DNA from 4 places in the Macrococcus armenti genome. Region 2 is predicted to be linked to each of the others. Evidence: riboswitches for the same ligand, from Rfam matches in the RefSeq annotation. Region 2 holds a riboswitch; each other region holds the start of a gene.
The links. Region 2 has a riboswitch for thiamine pyrophosphate ahead of LAU42_RS00655 (thiamine phosphate synthase). Riboswitches for the same ligand answer to the same signal wherever they lie in the genome.

Region 1 (3,217 bases), 870 kb from region 2:
ATAGTACAGCGACAAAAACACCGCATATTACAGAACATATCATTCCTAAAATAACGAGCTGCATCGTCGGATATAAATGAACATGATATGTACTGAAATCATTAAAGAAGCTAATAAAAATTGCACTAGGTGCCGGTAAAGTATATTCATCAACATGCAATATACGTACAAGAACTTCCCATGTTATGAGCAAACTTATAAAAAATATAAGAAATTTTATATACTTAATCATCTATATTTCTGAACAAGTGAATCCATTGATACATGTTCAGCATGATAAAACTTCACTTGAGAAATAATGGATGCACAACCCATTTCTCGCATCGCCTTATTCATCTTTTCAATCAATGATAACAATTCACTCATATCCCCTTCTATACTTGTTTCAAGTGGACTTACATAATATTTAAGGTTTGAATCATCTATTACTTGTATTGCTCGATCAACATATGGAATAACATCTTCACCGTTTGGTGTTTTCGGGATAATTTGTATACTCATAATCGTATCTGCCATTATTTTTCCTCCACAAATTCATTTGTAAAAGCATCTTTTGCTACAAAATCTTTCGTGATAACTTTATTATCTTTCATAAATTGACCGAAATTTTTCCAGATGCGTTCTTGCTGATAGCCCCAGTACTTCGCATCATCCTGATATTTAGGCGATAAATACTTTTGCGACTCATAGACTAATTTTTCCTGCTTTTTAAGTTCAGGAGCAGCTTCCATTAATATATCTGCACTTTCTTTATCATGTTTAATTGAATATTCATATCCTTCTTTAAGTGCAGTCATAAATTTCTTAGCAGTTTCTTTATTAGACTTTAAATATTGCTCGTTTGCAATTACAACTGGCGTATAGTAATCAAGGTTTTTATCATAATCAATTAAATACTGCATGTTTACATCTATATTACGTGTTTTTGCTTCAATACCAGTCCATCCGTAATAAACCCACGCGAAATCAATATTTTTCTTTGAAGCCGTAAAGAAATCTGTATTGCCCATATTAATAATTTTCGTATCGTTTACAGAAGCACCGTCTTTTTTCATAACAGCATCTATCATAGGTTTTTCAATCGGCGCACCCCAACCGCCATAAGTTTTACCTGCATAATCTTTTGGTGTCTTAATATTTTTCTCTTTTAAGCTCATAAATCCACTCGTATTGTGCTGAATTATTGCACCGATAGATTTAACGGGTATACCTTCTGAACGTGATTGTGTTACAGTTTCCTGAGCGCTAATCCCAAACTGAACATCCTTCTTGTTTGCTGCGATTAACTGATCTGCCGTAACTTCACCAGGAGTCTTAATTTCAACGTCAAGCCCTTGTTTTTTAAAGTAACCTTTCTTCTGTGCCACATATAATCCTGTATGATTCGTATTCGGCGTCCAATCCAGCATGATAGTTACTTTTTCATTTTTTGAGTCTTTACCTTTATCTGCAGCTTTATCGCCACAACCTGCCAGTAAAATAACACAACTTGTACTTAATAATAACTTTTGATTCATATTAGCCTCCAAAAAAACACAACCTGACTGCAGGTTGTGTCGATTGGCACTTCCCTACGCTGGTTTCACCCAGATCAGGTATATAAGGGTTTAGGACGGATCCATTCTCAGAGTAACTCCCCTAGTGTTTATAGTTAATTTATTTTGTTCTAACTCAGTATAACAGTTTTATATTAATGAATGTACACCATTTATACTATATTATTAAGTTTTATTTAAATTGCGCCATTAATGCATCAAATTCTTCCTGCTTAATGTTTAAATCTGCCTTCGTTAAGTTGTCACTATATCCTTCGATTTGTGACTCGTATGTCGGTGCTTCTGTATCCTGATACACAATACCTGTTACAAGTCCATTATGCTCATGTACAGTATTCATAGCAAGTTGTTTATTTTTATAATCATATCCATCAATATCTGATAATTTCGTTAAGTTTTCTTTAAACCAATCGTACGTATTCACTTTATTGTACGTCACACATGGTGAGAATACATTTACGAATGAAAACCCTTTATGATTGACTGCCGCTTCGATAATCGCAGTTAAATCTTTAATATCACTTGAGAAACTTTGCGCAACAAATGTTGCCCCACTCGCTAATGCAAGTTCAAGTGGTGAAACGTGTTTTTCGATTGACCCTTTAGGCGTTGTTTTTGTTACGAACCCATGTGCAGAGCTCGGTGATGTCTGACCTTTCGTTAAGCCATAAATTTGATTGTCCATAACGATGTATGTGATATCGATATTACGACGCAGTGCATGAATTGTATGTCCCATTCCAATCGCAAATCCGTCTCCATCACCACCAGAAGCGATTACTGTCAACTCCTGATTTGCCATCTTCACACCTTGTGCCATTGGTAATGCACGTCCATGAATAGAATGGACGCCGTATGAATTCACATATCCTGATAAACGTCCTGAACAACCGATACCTGTAATTAATGCAAGTTGTTCTGGCTCAAGGCCAATATTTGCACATGCTTTTTGAATCGCAGCTTGTACTGAGAAGTCTCCACATCCAGGACACCAGTTCGGTTTCACATTATTTCTGAAATCTTTAAATGTTGCCATCTATATTAACTCCTTTAAAGTTGCATTGATTTTCGCTTCAATTTCATGTGGTAAATATGGTGTGCCATCATATTTACTCATTTGAATCAGCTTACCTTGATGATGTGTATTCATCTTAATAATTTGTCCGAGCTGTCCATTAAAGTTATGCTCTACAACAATAACTTTCTTCGCATTATCGATTGCATTTTGTACTTCTTCAGCAGGGAATGGATGGAGCTGTTTTATATGGAGCTGATTCACTTTACCGTCCACTCTGCTGATTGCTTCATCTATTGCACCGTACGTTGAAATATATCCGATAACTAATACATCAGATATATCATGATGTTTATGATAAACGACTGGTTCATTTATCTTTAATTTTTCCAGTTTGCGCATGCGTTTTTCCATTTGCTTAGCACGATTCACAGGTGATTCGCTCGGTTTACCTTCTTCGTTATGTTCAACACCTGTTACGTGGTGAATACCATTTTTAACTCCAGGAATCGTTCGAGGAGAAATACCGCTTTCTGTTACTGCATATCGTTTGAAGTAAGCTTTATCTTCACTTGCTTCAACTTCAGTAACGAGTGCACCACGGTCAATATTTATTTTTGTATAATCCAGTACTGGTACTGTCTGT
Region 2 (3,217 bases):
AATTACAACTACTGCGCGCTTTAAATCAATATTTAATGATTCCAGAAAGGGTACAAGCATCGTTGTTTCTGTTTCATAAACTTCATCATTAACAAATAGTTTCACGTGAATCCTCCAATTTAAATTTATTTTGATACTTAATTGCAAGCGGATTATTTTTATCAAACATAAGTTTATGTACGAGTTCGCCAGTTATTTTGGAAAGGAGAATACCATTACGATAATGGCCGGTTGCAACAAACACACCGTCCTGAACTTCATCAATGACGGGGCGGTGTAGCGCACTATCTGGTCGAAATCCGCATCTCGATTCTTTAATTTCACCATTCATCAGTTCAGGTAATAAGTTATAAGTCATTGATTTGAGCCAGGTAAGCCCTTCTTCATGTACGATGTTTTCTTGATTCATCGATGTCGTAGCACCAACAAGATACAAGTCTTCTGCTTTCGGAACAATATAATGTCCGTTTGTCTGGAATAACGTTTCCTTCATGCATAGCGTAGGGTGGTAAATCGTCATGACCTCGCCTTTAACACCGTGCATATGAAAATCGACATTCAAAGATTTGAGTATCGTTCCTGAATACATACCAGCAGCAACAACAAGTCGCCCGCAGTGATATGTACCGCGATTTGTTGTTACGATAAATTCATTCGTATGAAGTGATTCAACATGTATAACACGGTCATCTATAAAAGTAATATCATCATTCAATTGCTTTAATGCTGTGTGATACTTCACTGCATTGACCTGACCATCTGTTGGAATCCACATCGCTAAATCATGATTTCGAATATGGCCATTTGCGAATTTGTGTAAACTATCTTCGTATAATTTCGTTGTAGTAGACTGTGAACTCAGGAAATCATATTGCTGTCTTATATCATTAGCGCCATCATGAGATGCAATCTTTAATAGACCGTTCTGGCAGTAATCTATACCATGACCAAGCCTGAAGAGCTCATCGGCAAAGTCCTTCATCATATACTGACCTTCTATACATAATTGAAACAACGGTGAATCATCATAAAATTCATTTTGAGCGCCAAGCATACCACCAGCTGCATGTGTTGCACGGCATCCATTATAGTCATCAATAATGCCGACTGTTATATCTTCTTTTTTCAAATGATAGCCGATACTCTGACCGATAATGCCACCACCAATTATGAGGACGTCGAATTTCGTAATAACCACTCCTTTATAACATGCTCAAGTACTGCCTTATGCTGAAACAAACGAATACCACTGAAACCACTGAACTTAATGTTAAGATCGTGTATCGTATTTTCATCAATACCACCGATTGCAATGACAGGAATGTCGTAATTCAATACTTCCTGAATTACAGATTCACGCTGAGGTGGTAAACCTTGCTTTGACGTTGTAGGAAAGACGTGACCAAATATACAATAATCAAGTATACCGTTAATACGACGAACACTTTGAATGCTATGTGCACTCATACCGACACTGATTTCAGGATGCTGACGTTTAAATAACAGCGCATCATCAATACGTTCCTTAAAGTGAATACGCTTCAGCTGATGTTTATCCAGCAGATGCGGTGCATTATGCACTATAATCTTAGAAACATCTATCGACTGCTTCAACACATTAATAAATTCATCAATTACATCATCATTCGCATCTAATCGCAATATCACACCATCGATGGATGCCTCAACATCAATAATCGATTGCAACACACTGTGATTTGGGGATACAAACGGTGTCATCATATAAATCATAAGCGCCTCCAAAAAAAGACCACCCGTAAAATAAACTACGGGTGGTCGTCATCAATGATCAAAATAAAATATATAAATAAGTATATAAAAATACATTTAAATATATAACAATATACATAACGATTGCTTCCCTACGTTGGAATTATCCAAATCAGGTTATGAGAGTCAGACGTTGTCTTCTCAGCTATAAGAGCACCCCTAGCAAATATTTAATTATGAATTAAGAATAGCACTGAATGATTGATAATTCAAACTTTGAAATTAAAATGATAAAATAAAGATTGAGGAAGGGGATTTACAAAATGAATGAACAAGAATTGTCGGCTTTGCTTGATGAACATGCTGAGATACATGAACAAATGAATGAACAGCAACAAATTGAAACACAAAAAGAAAATGTAGAAGAGATAAACGAAGAACATATAAATCAGGAAAGAATGCTTAAACTACAAGAAGATCGAATGACATCTGAAGAAATATTAAGGGAGATTGATGAACAGGAATCGCTCGATATGGAGAATGAAATTGCACAGAAAGAAGTGCATATCTTTAAATATGTAATGTATACAATTGAAATATATAAAGATGTATCGCTCACGTTTGATAGATTGAAAAACTTAATGGCGCATGAGTATGCTGAGATGACGGAAGAACATTTGATGCAGTACCTTAAAGATTATGAAACTGCCGGGTATATAAGGTTTAATGAAACAGATGAAGGTGTAACTGTATCGAAAACATTTCTTGGGGAATGTGCATTAGCGTTAGTGAAGAAGTAAGGCGGCTGAATCAGCCGCCTTACTTTTTTTAAGGTGTTGAAGTTGTAACGCTACACGCTTCAATTTTAAAAATTTTATTATAGTAATTATAATTTAAATCTTTATCATGCGTAATTTCAATCACCGTTTCGATATTTGTATGTAGTATATCTCTTATGAAAATTGTATTTTCTGAATCAAGACCAGCAGAGAATTCATCTAATAATACAAATTTAGGATTCCGTACTAAAATTCTCGCTAAAGCGATTCTCATTTTTTGACCACCTGATAAAAACTTTCCATCTGAACCTACAGAATAGCTTAAACCATGTGTTTGAATGAGCGTATCTAATTTGCACATTTCTATAACCTGATTTATATGGTGTTTTTCAAAATCATCTCCTAAAGTTATGTTAAACAATATAGATTCATTAAATATGAAAGGCTCTTGTTCAAAATAGTGTATATCATCTGCTATAGTAGACGTTTGAAACAAATTCGAATCAATATTATTAAATAAAATTTTGCCACGTTCAGGTTTTTCGAATGAGAGTAATAGTTTAAAGATTGTTGATTTTCCACTACCTGAAGCCCCTCTTAGTAATATATGGTCTCCTTTATTAATAGAGAGAGTTACATCTTTTAATATGGTGCGTTCTCCATATCGATGTGTTACATTGTCAAATAAAATCGGTAAGAACGTATTT
Region 3 (3,217 bases), 400 kb from region 2:
AATTACAGCACAGGCAGACGCGAAGGAACATAAAGTATCTCAAGGTGAGTCACTTTGGTCTATCGCTGATAAATATGATACAACAGTTGAACGTATTAAAAAGATCAATAAATTAGATTCAGATATTATTTTCCCAAATCAAAAATTAGAAGTATTAGTTAAAGGGAAATACGAAGTACAAAATGGTGATACTTTAGAAAAAATCGCTAAGAAATTTGATACTAAAGTAGCAGATTTAAAGAAATGGAATAAAATTAAATCAAATAAAGATCTTAAAGCCGGTAAAATGATTATCGTTGATAAAGAGGAAAAACAAGTTGTTACTCAAACAGCAGCACAAACACCAGTTTCAGTACAACCAGTAGCAGCTAAAGCAGCACCAGTAGTACAAGCGCCTGAACAAGCAACTGAACATACACAAGTACAACAAGCGCCAGTACAACAAGTACAGCAAGCAGCACCTGCTCAACCAGTAGTACAACAAACAGCTGCACATCAACAAGCGCCGGTACAACAAGCGCCGGTACAACAAGCACCAGTACAACAAGCAGCAGCACCAGCTGGTAATTCATCGATGGATGCACACTTACGTGTTATCGCACAACGCGAATCAGGCGGTAATCCAAGTGCTGTTAACCCAGCAGGTTACTACGGATTATTCCAATTCTCACCATCAACATGGGCATCAGTAGGTGGAACTGGAAACCCAGCAAACGCTTCAGTTGAAGAACAATGGAAACGCGCTAGAATATTATACCAAACAGCTGGCGCATCTCAATGGTCAACAGCTTACTAATAATAAAAAATGATTTCGTGTAATTGCGAAATCATTTTATTTTGTAGAATTGTAACATGAGTGTAACATAACACTTAATTCTTTATATAACTGTAACCTATGAAATATTTTAATTTGATATAGTATAGTTATTCAAAACGCATATAAACTCTAGGAGGACATTCCAAAATGAAAAAATTATTAGCGGTGACAACAGTATTTGCAGTAGGTGGAACATTCGCAGCGACTCAAGCTGATGCAGCTCAATATAAAGTAAAAAGTGGAGATTCATTATGGAAAATCTCTAACGAATTTAATACTTCAGTTCAAGCGTTAAAGCTTGAAAACAACTTAAAGTCAGATTTAATCATTGCTGATCAAGTATTAAATATTAATGAAACAAATGATACAAACAAATCATCAAACAATAGTGATGCAACATACGTTATCGTGCCTGGAGATACATTAGGTAAAATTGCATCTCAATATAGTGTAACAGTAGCACAGCTTAAAGCATGGAATGGTTTACAATCAGATTTAATCATTGCTGGAGACACATTAAAGATTAATGGTTCAGTTGGAACGCCTGTTTCAAACAATGTTCAACAAGCACCAGTAAATCCAGTAGCACAATCAACATACAAAGCGCCTGTTCAACCAGCAGTTTCAAAAACGACATACGAAGCGCCAGTTAAAAATCAAGTAGCACAATCAACTTATCAAGCACCTGTTCAACAAACAGTATATAGTGCACCTAAGCAACAAGTCACATATACAAAAACTCAGGCTGCACCAGCGCCTCGCGTTAACAATGGTTTAAACTGGTCAGCATTAGCACAATGTGAATCAGGTGGAAATGCTTCTATCAATACAGGCAATGGCTTCTACGGTATGTACCAATTTGATTTACAAACATGGCAAAGTGTTGGTGGTTCAGGATATCCACACCAAGCATCTGCAGCAGAGCAAACAAAACGTGCTCAAATCTTATATAACTCTCGTGGTGCACAACCATGGCCAGCATGTGGAGCAAGATTATAATTTATATTCAGAGCTTTAAAGTGAAATTCACTTTAAAGCTCTTTTTTGCATTAATTTATTAACTTAGTTAAACTATAAGTAAATGATACACACTAGGGGTGCTTCGTGCTGAGATGACGTCTGTCAAACCCTTTACCTGATCCGGATAATGCCGGCGTAGGAAAGTTGTGCTAAGTACCATTATGTGTATTTAACCTATTTCCTATACGGAGATAGGTTTTTTATTTTGAGGAGGAATTATATGTTTACAGAAGAGTTAAAGAAAGAAGTAGAACCAATTATCGAATCGATTTATAATGATCCTTTTATTCAGGGGATTATTAAAGGTGACTTGAAGAAAGACGCTGTATGTCACTACTTAAAGGCAGATAGTTTATATTTAAATGAATTTGCGAAAATATATAGTTTACTCATTCCTAAATTAAATGATAGAGAAGGAATAAAGTTTTTACTCGAACAAATTGATTTTGTTATGAATGGTGAAATTGATGCGCATTATACGTTGGCAAACTATGCTGGTGTAGATTATAAATCGTTGATTAAGGAAGGTGAGTGGTATCCATCAAGTGATCATTATATTAAACATATGTATTACAATGCATATCGTTACAGTGATGCGAGCTTTACGATTTGTGCGATGGCACCATGTCCATATGTATATCAGCAATTAGCATTGAAAATAAGAGCGCGAAATGACTTAACAAATAATCCGCTTAAGCCATGGGTTGAATTTTATTGCGTAAATATGGACGAACTTATCGGACACCTTGATAGATGGGTGAATGCGTTCAGTCAGACGGCTTCAGATGATGAGTTAGAAATATTAAGAAAGAACTTTGTTGAAAGTTGTATACATGAAAAACGCTTTTTTAATATGTCATATAATATTGAAACTTGGGAGGAATATTAATGAGAACAGCATTATCAATCGCAGGTACAGATCCTACAGGTGGTGCAGGAACAACAGTTGACCTTAAAGTATTTCAATCGCGTAGTGTATATGGTATGAGCGTCGTTACAAGCCTTGTTGCACAAAACACTTTAGGCGTTCAGCAAGTATTTAATCAACCGGTAGACGTAATTCATGCACAATTGGAGAGTGTATATTCTGACATCGTACCAAACGCTGTAAAAACGGGCATGCTTGCAACGAGTGAAGTAATGGACGTTGTAAGACCATATATTGAACGTCATAACATTCCTTATGTAATAGATCCTGTTATGATTGCAAAAAGCGGAGATTTATTACTTGATGAGCATGGCCAGAATGCCGTTCGTACGAAGTTGCTGGATCTTGCTACAGTTGTTACACCTAACATACCGGAACTTGAGACGATTATAAATATGAAGGTCGAAACAATCGATGAAATAGAACGTGCCGGGAAAATATTTATTAATGAA
Region 4 (3,217 bases), 210 kb from region 2:
ATCATCCGGGTTTGGTAACGGATGATGCTTTTATATATGAATCAACTGTGCTCCGATCACAGGAAATTCTATGAGTATATTTTACTGCCTTGCGCTTTAAACTTATCTGCCATCTCCTGCATGCCTTTATCTTTACGTAAATCATGTGAAATACGCATTGAGCAGAACTTCGGCCCGCACATACTACAGAAATGTGCTACTTTCGCAGCCTCTGCAGGTAATGTTTCATCGTGGTATTCTTTTGCGCGTTCCGGGTCTAACGATAAATTAAACTGATCTACCCATCTGAATTCAAAGCGTGCTTTACTAATTGCATTGTCACGTTCATCCGCACCTGGCAACCCTTTCGCTAAGTCTGCTGCATGTGCTGCAATCTTATACGTTACAACACCTGTACGGACGTCATCTTTATTTGGTAACCCTAAATGCTCTTTCGGGGTTACATAGCAGAGCATTGCTGTGCCGTATGAACCGATATTAGCAGCACCGATCGCTGATGTTATATGGTCATAAGCTGGTGCAATATCTGTTGTCAGCGGTCCTAATGTATAAAAAGGTGCTTCATTACAGTAGAAGTCTGCAAGTTCCTGATTTTCTTTAATTTTATGAAGTGGTACGTGACCCGGTCCTTCAATCATCACTTGTACGTCATGCTCCCATGCTATCTTAGTCAATTCACCAAGTGTTTTTAACTCAGCAATCTGACTCTCGTCATTGGCATCATATATTGAACCAGGCCTTAGTCCATCACCGAGTGAGATTGCGATGTCATATGTCTTTAAAATTTCGCAAATCTCTTCAAAGTGCGTATATAAGAAACTCTCTTCATGGTGTGCTAAACACCATTGCGCCATAATTGACCCTCCACGTGAGACGATACCTGTCAGACGATTTACAGTCATTGGCACGTATCGTAACAATACGCCTGCATGAATCGTAAAGTAATCGACACCTTGCTCTGCCTGTTCAATTAATGTATCTCTGTATACTTCCCACGTTAAGTCTTCAGCGATACCATCTACTTTTTCCAGCGCCTGATAAATGGGCACTGTTCCGACAGGTACCGGAGAATTACGAATAATGTATTCACGAGTCGCGTGAATATTTTTACCTGTAGATAAATCCATTATCGTATCGGCACCCCAGTGCGTTGCCCATACCATCTTCTCTATCTCATCTTCAATCGATGAACTAACTGCTGAGTTACCGATATTCGCGTTTACTTTCACTTTGAAATTTTTACCGATGATCATCGGCTCAGATTCCGGATGATTAATATTGTTTGGAATAATTGCGCGTCCTCGTGCAATTTCACTGCGCACAAACTCAGGATCTACGTTCTCACGAATTGCAACAAACTTCATTTCTTTCGTAATAATACCTTGCTTTGCATAATGCATCTGAGTGACGTTTTTACTTTGTCGCGCACGTTTCGGTTCATACTTAAATGGCGTTTCTACAAACTTAGTATGATTAATGTCTTTAAAACCATTATCGACTGCTAATACTTTACGTCCTGTATAGCGTTCAACATCTGCCCTGTCATCGATCCATTTCTCGCGAAGCTTAGGAATTCCACGTTCCACATCAATTTCATATGTATCATCGTGATAAACGCCACCTGTATCATATACAACTACCGGTGCATTCTCTGTTGTACCCATTTCAGTTACCGTATCCGTGAGTGATATTTCGCGAAATGGCACTTGAATATCCGCATCATCACCGATACCTGATTTAAAGATTCTCTTACTTGCTGGAAACGACTTCTTCAAATTAACCATAATAAAAACCCCCTAGTTATATTCATTACTAGGAGGTGAAAATTCACGACAAAAAAACATCATTAATATACACGCTCGCTTCCCTACGCTGGTACTAACCAAACAGGTTCAAAGAGTCAAGGATATTCCTTTCTCAGCTCATAAGAGCTCCCCTAGCAATCGTCTTATTCAGTTGTATATATAAACCATACCACTAATTGTTTCTGTTATCAAACACTAATTAAACCATCCACGGATCAGCTTTTCAACATCTCTTGATTCATCAACTAAAGATTTCATTAAATCAATATCGGCTTTATCGCCTAATAAGTTTTCTACAACTTTCGTATCCAATACACGCTTAACTGCATCGGCAATTAATGGTTCTTCTGAATTATGTGTATTAGAATGCGCATCTTGTGCTGCACTTACATCATCTGCAATATGAGACTCAGGTCTCGACGCTGGATTATTAAACGCTTCAATAATTTCCATAATCGCGATACGTAAGTCATTATATTCCTTAATATTCTTCAAATCGCCTAAACGTTCTTTAATATATTCGTTATTTTTGACATATTTAGCCGATTGATAAACACCTACACCAACCACACCTACTACTAAACTTCTTTTAATCCATTTATTCATAGTAATTCCTCCATCAATTGAATTACATCAATTATACGCAATAATTCAGCATTTCACAAAAATATAGATTATTGTAAAATAAGCATCTGATTGAGGGCTCTTAATGCATATGTCGTAGTTTCTTTATCAACTACAATCTGATTGTCAAATCGGTGTTCAACAATGTTATCCAGACACCATACTAAATGTGGTAAATCAATTCGATTCATTGTTAAACATGCACACATAAACGGATTAAGAGAAATTATCTCTTTATCCGGATTATCTTTAATAATACGATTTACAAGGTTCATCTCAGTTCCGATTGCCCATTTCGTCCCTGCTGGTGCTGATGTAATCACTTCTAAAATCTTTCTTGTACTTCCTGAGTCATCGCTTGCCTGTACAACATCAAATGTACATTCTGGATGTACAATAATACGCATACCTGGATGTTGCTGTCTCACATTTTTAATATTCTCGATCGTAAACTTTTCGTGTACTGAGCAATGTCCTTTCCATAACACGATACGAATATCCTGTACTTCTCCTTCAAATTCTAGTGTTTCAGAAATCGGATCATATATCGCCATTGTTTCTAACGGAACACCAAGATCGTAGGCCGTATTTCTACCAAGATGCTGGTCCGGCAAAAATAGGATGACTTTGTTCTGTTCTAGTGCATGTTTTACTACTTTATGCGCATTACCACTCGTCAGACAGCTGCCACCTTTCTTGCCGACAAACGCTTTAATGTGTGCAGTCGAATTAACATACGTCAGCGGTAGACAGTCAATTCCGTATGTGGATTGCAGGAAGTCATCACA

Region 1: another riboswitch for thiamine pyrophosphate. It lies ahead of LAU42_RS05130 (ABC transporter substrate-binding protein); the one in region 2 lies ahead of LAU42_RS00655 (thiamine phosphate synthase).
Region 3: another riboswitch for thiamine pyrophosphate. It lies ahead of tenA (thiaminase II); the one in region 2 lies ahead of LAU42_RS00655 (thiamine phosphate synthase).
Region 4: another riboswitch for thiamine pyrophosphate. It lies ahead of thiC (phosphomethylpyrimidine synthase ThiC); the one in region 2 lies ahead of LAU42_RS00655 (thiamine phosphate synthase).

What each region holds. Positions count from the first base shown of each region.
Region 1 covers NZ_CP083608.1:992,120-995,336, reverse strand. Annotated here, with positions in the region: gene LAU42_RS05140 (ABC transporter permease) at 1-193, opposite strand, end outside; gene LAU42_RS05135 (thiamine-binding protein) at 229-516, opposite strand; gene LAU42_RS05130 (ABC transporter substrate-binding protein) at 516-1,517, opposite strand; TPP riboswitch at 1,552-1,650, opposite strand; gene LAU42_RS05125 (2-oxoacid:ferredoxin oxidoreductase subunit beta) at 1,729-2,592, opposite strand; gene LAU42_RS05120 (2-oxoacid:acceptor oxidoreductase subunit alpha) at 2,593-3,217, opposite strand, start outside.
Region 2 covers NZ_CP083608.1:125,606-128,822, forward strand. Annotated here, with positions in the region: gene thiS (sulfur carrier protein ThiS) at 1-105, opposite strand, end outside; gene LAU42_RS00650 (NAD(P)/FAD-dependent oxidoreductase) at 89-1,198, opposite strand; gene LAU42_RS00655 (thiamine phosphate synthase) at 1,168-1,752, opposite strand; TPP riboswitch at 1,864-1,962, opposite strand; gene LAU42_RS00660 (hypothetical protein) at 2,055-2,531, shown strand; gene LAU42_RS00665 (ATP-binding cassette domain-containing protein) at 2,560-3,217, opposite strand, start outside.
Region 3 covers NZ_CP083608.1:1,933,805-1,937,021, reverse strand. Annotated here, with positions in the region: gene LAU42_RS11875 (LysM peptidoglycan-binding domain-containing protein) at 1-796, shown strand, start outside; gene LAU42_RS11870 (LysM peptidoglycan-binding domain-containing protein) at 965-1,816, shown strand; TPP riboswitch at 1,901-1,996, shown strand; gene tenA (thiaminase II) at 2,058-2,726, shown strand; gene thiD (bifunctional hydroxymethylpyrimidine kinase/phosphomethylpyrimidine kinase) at 2,726-3,217, shown strand, end outside.
Region 4 covers NZ_CP083608.1:331,175-334,391, reverse strand. Annotated here, with positions in the region: gene thiC (phosphomethylpyrimidine synthase ThiC) at 69-1,784, opposite strand; TPP riboswitch at 1,848-1,948, opposite strand; gene LAU42_RS01870 (hypothetical protein) at 2,001-2,411, opposite strand; gene nadA (quinolinate synthase NadA) at 2,480-3,217, opposite strand, start outside.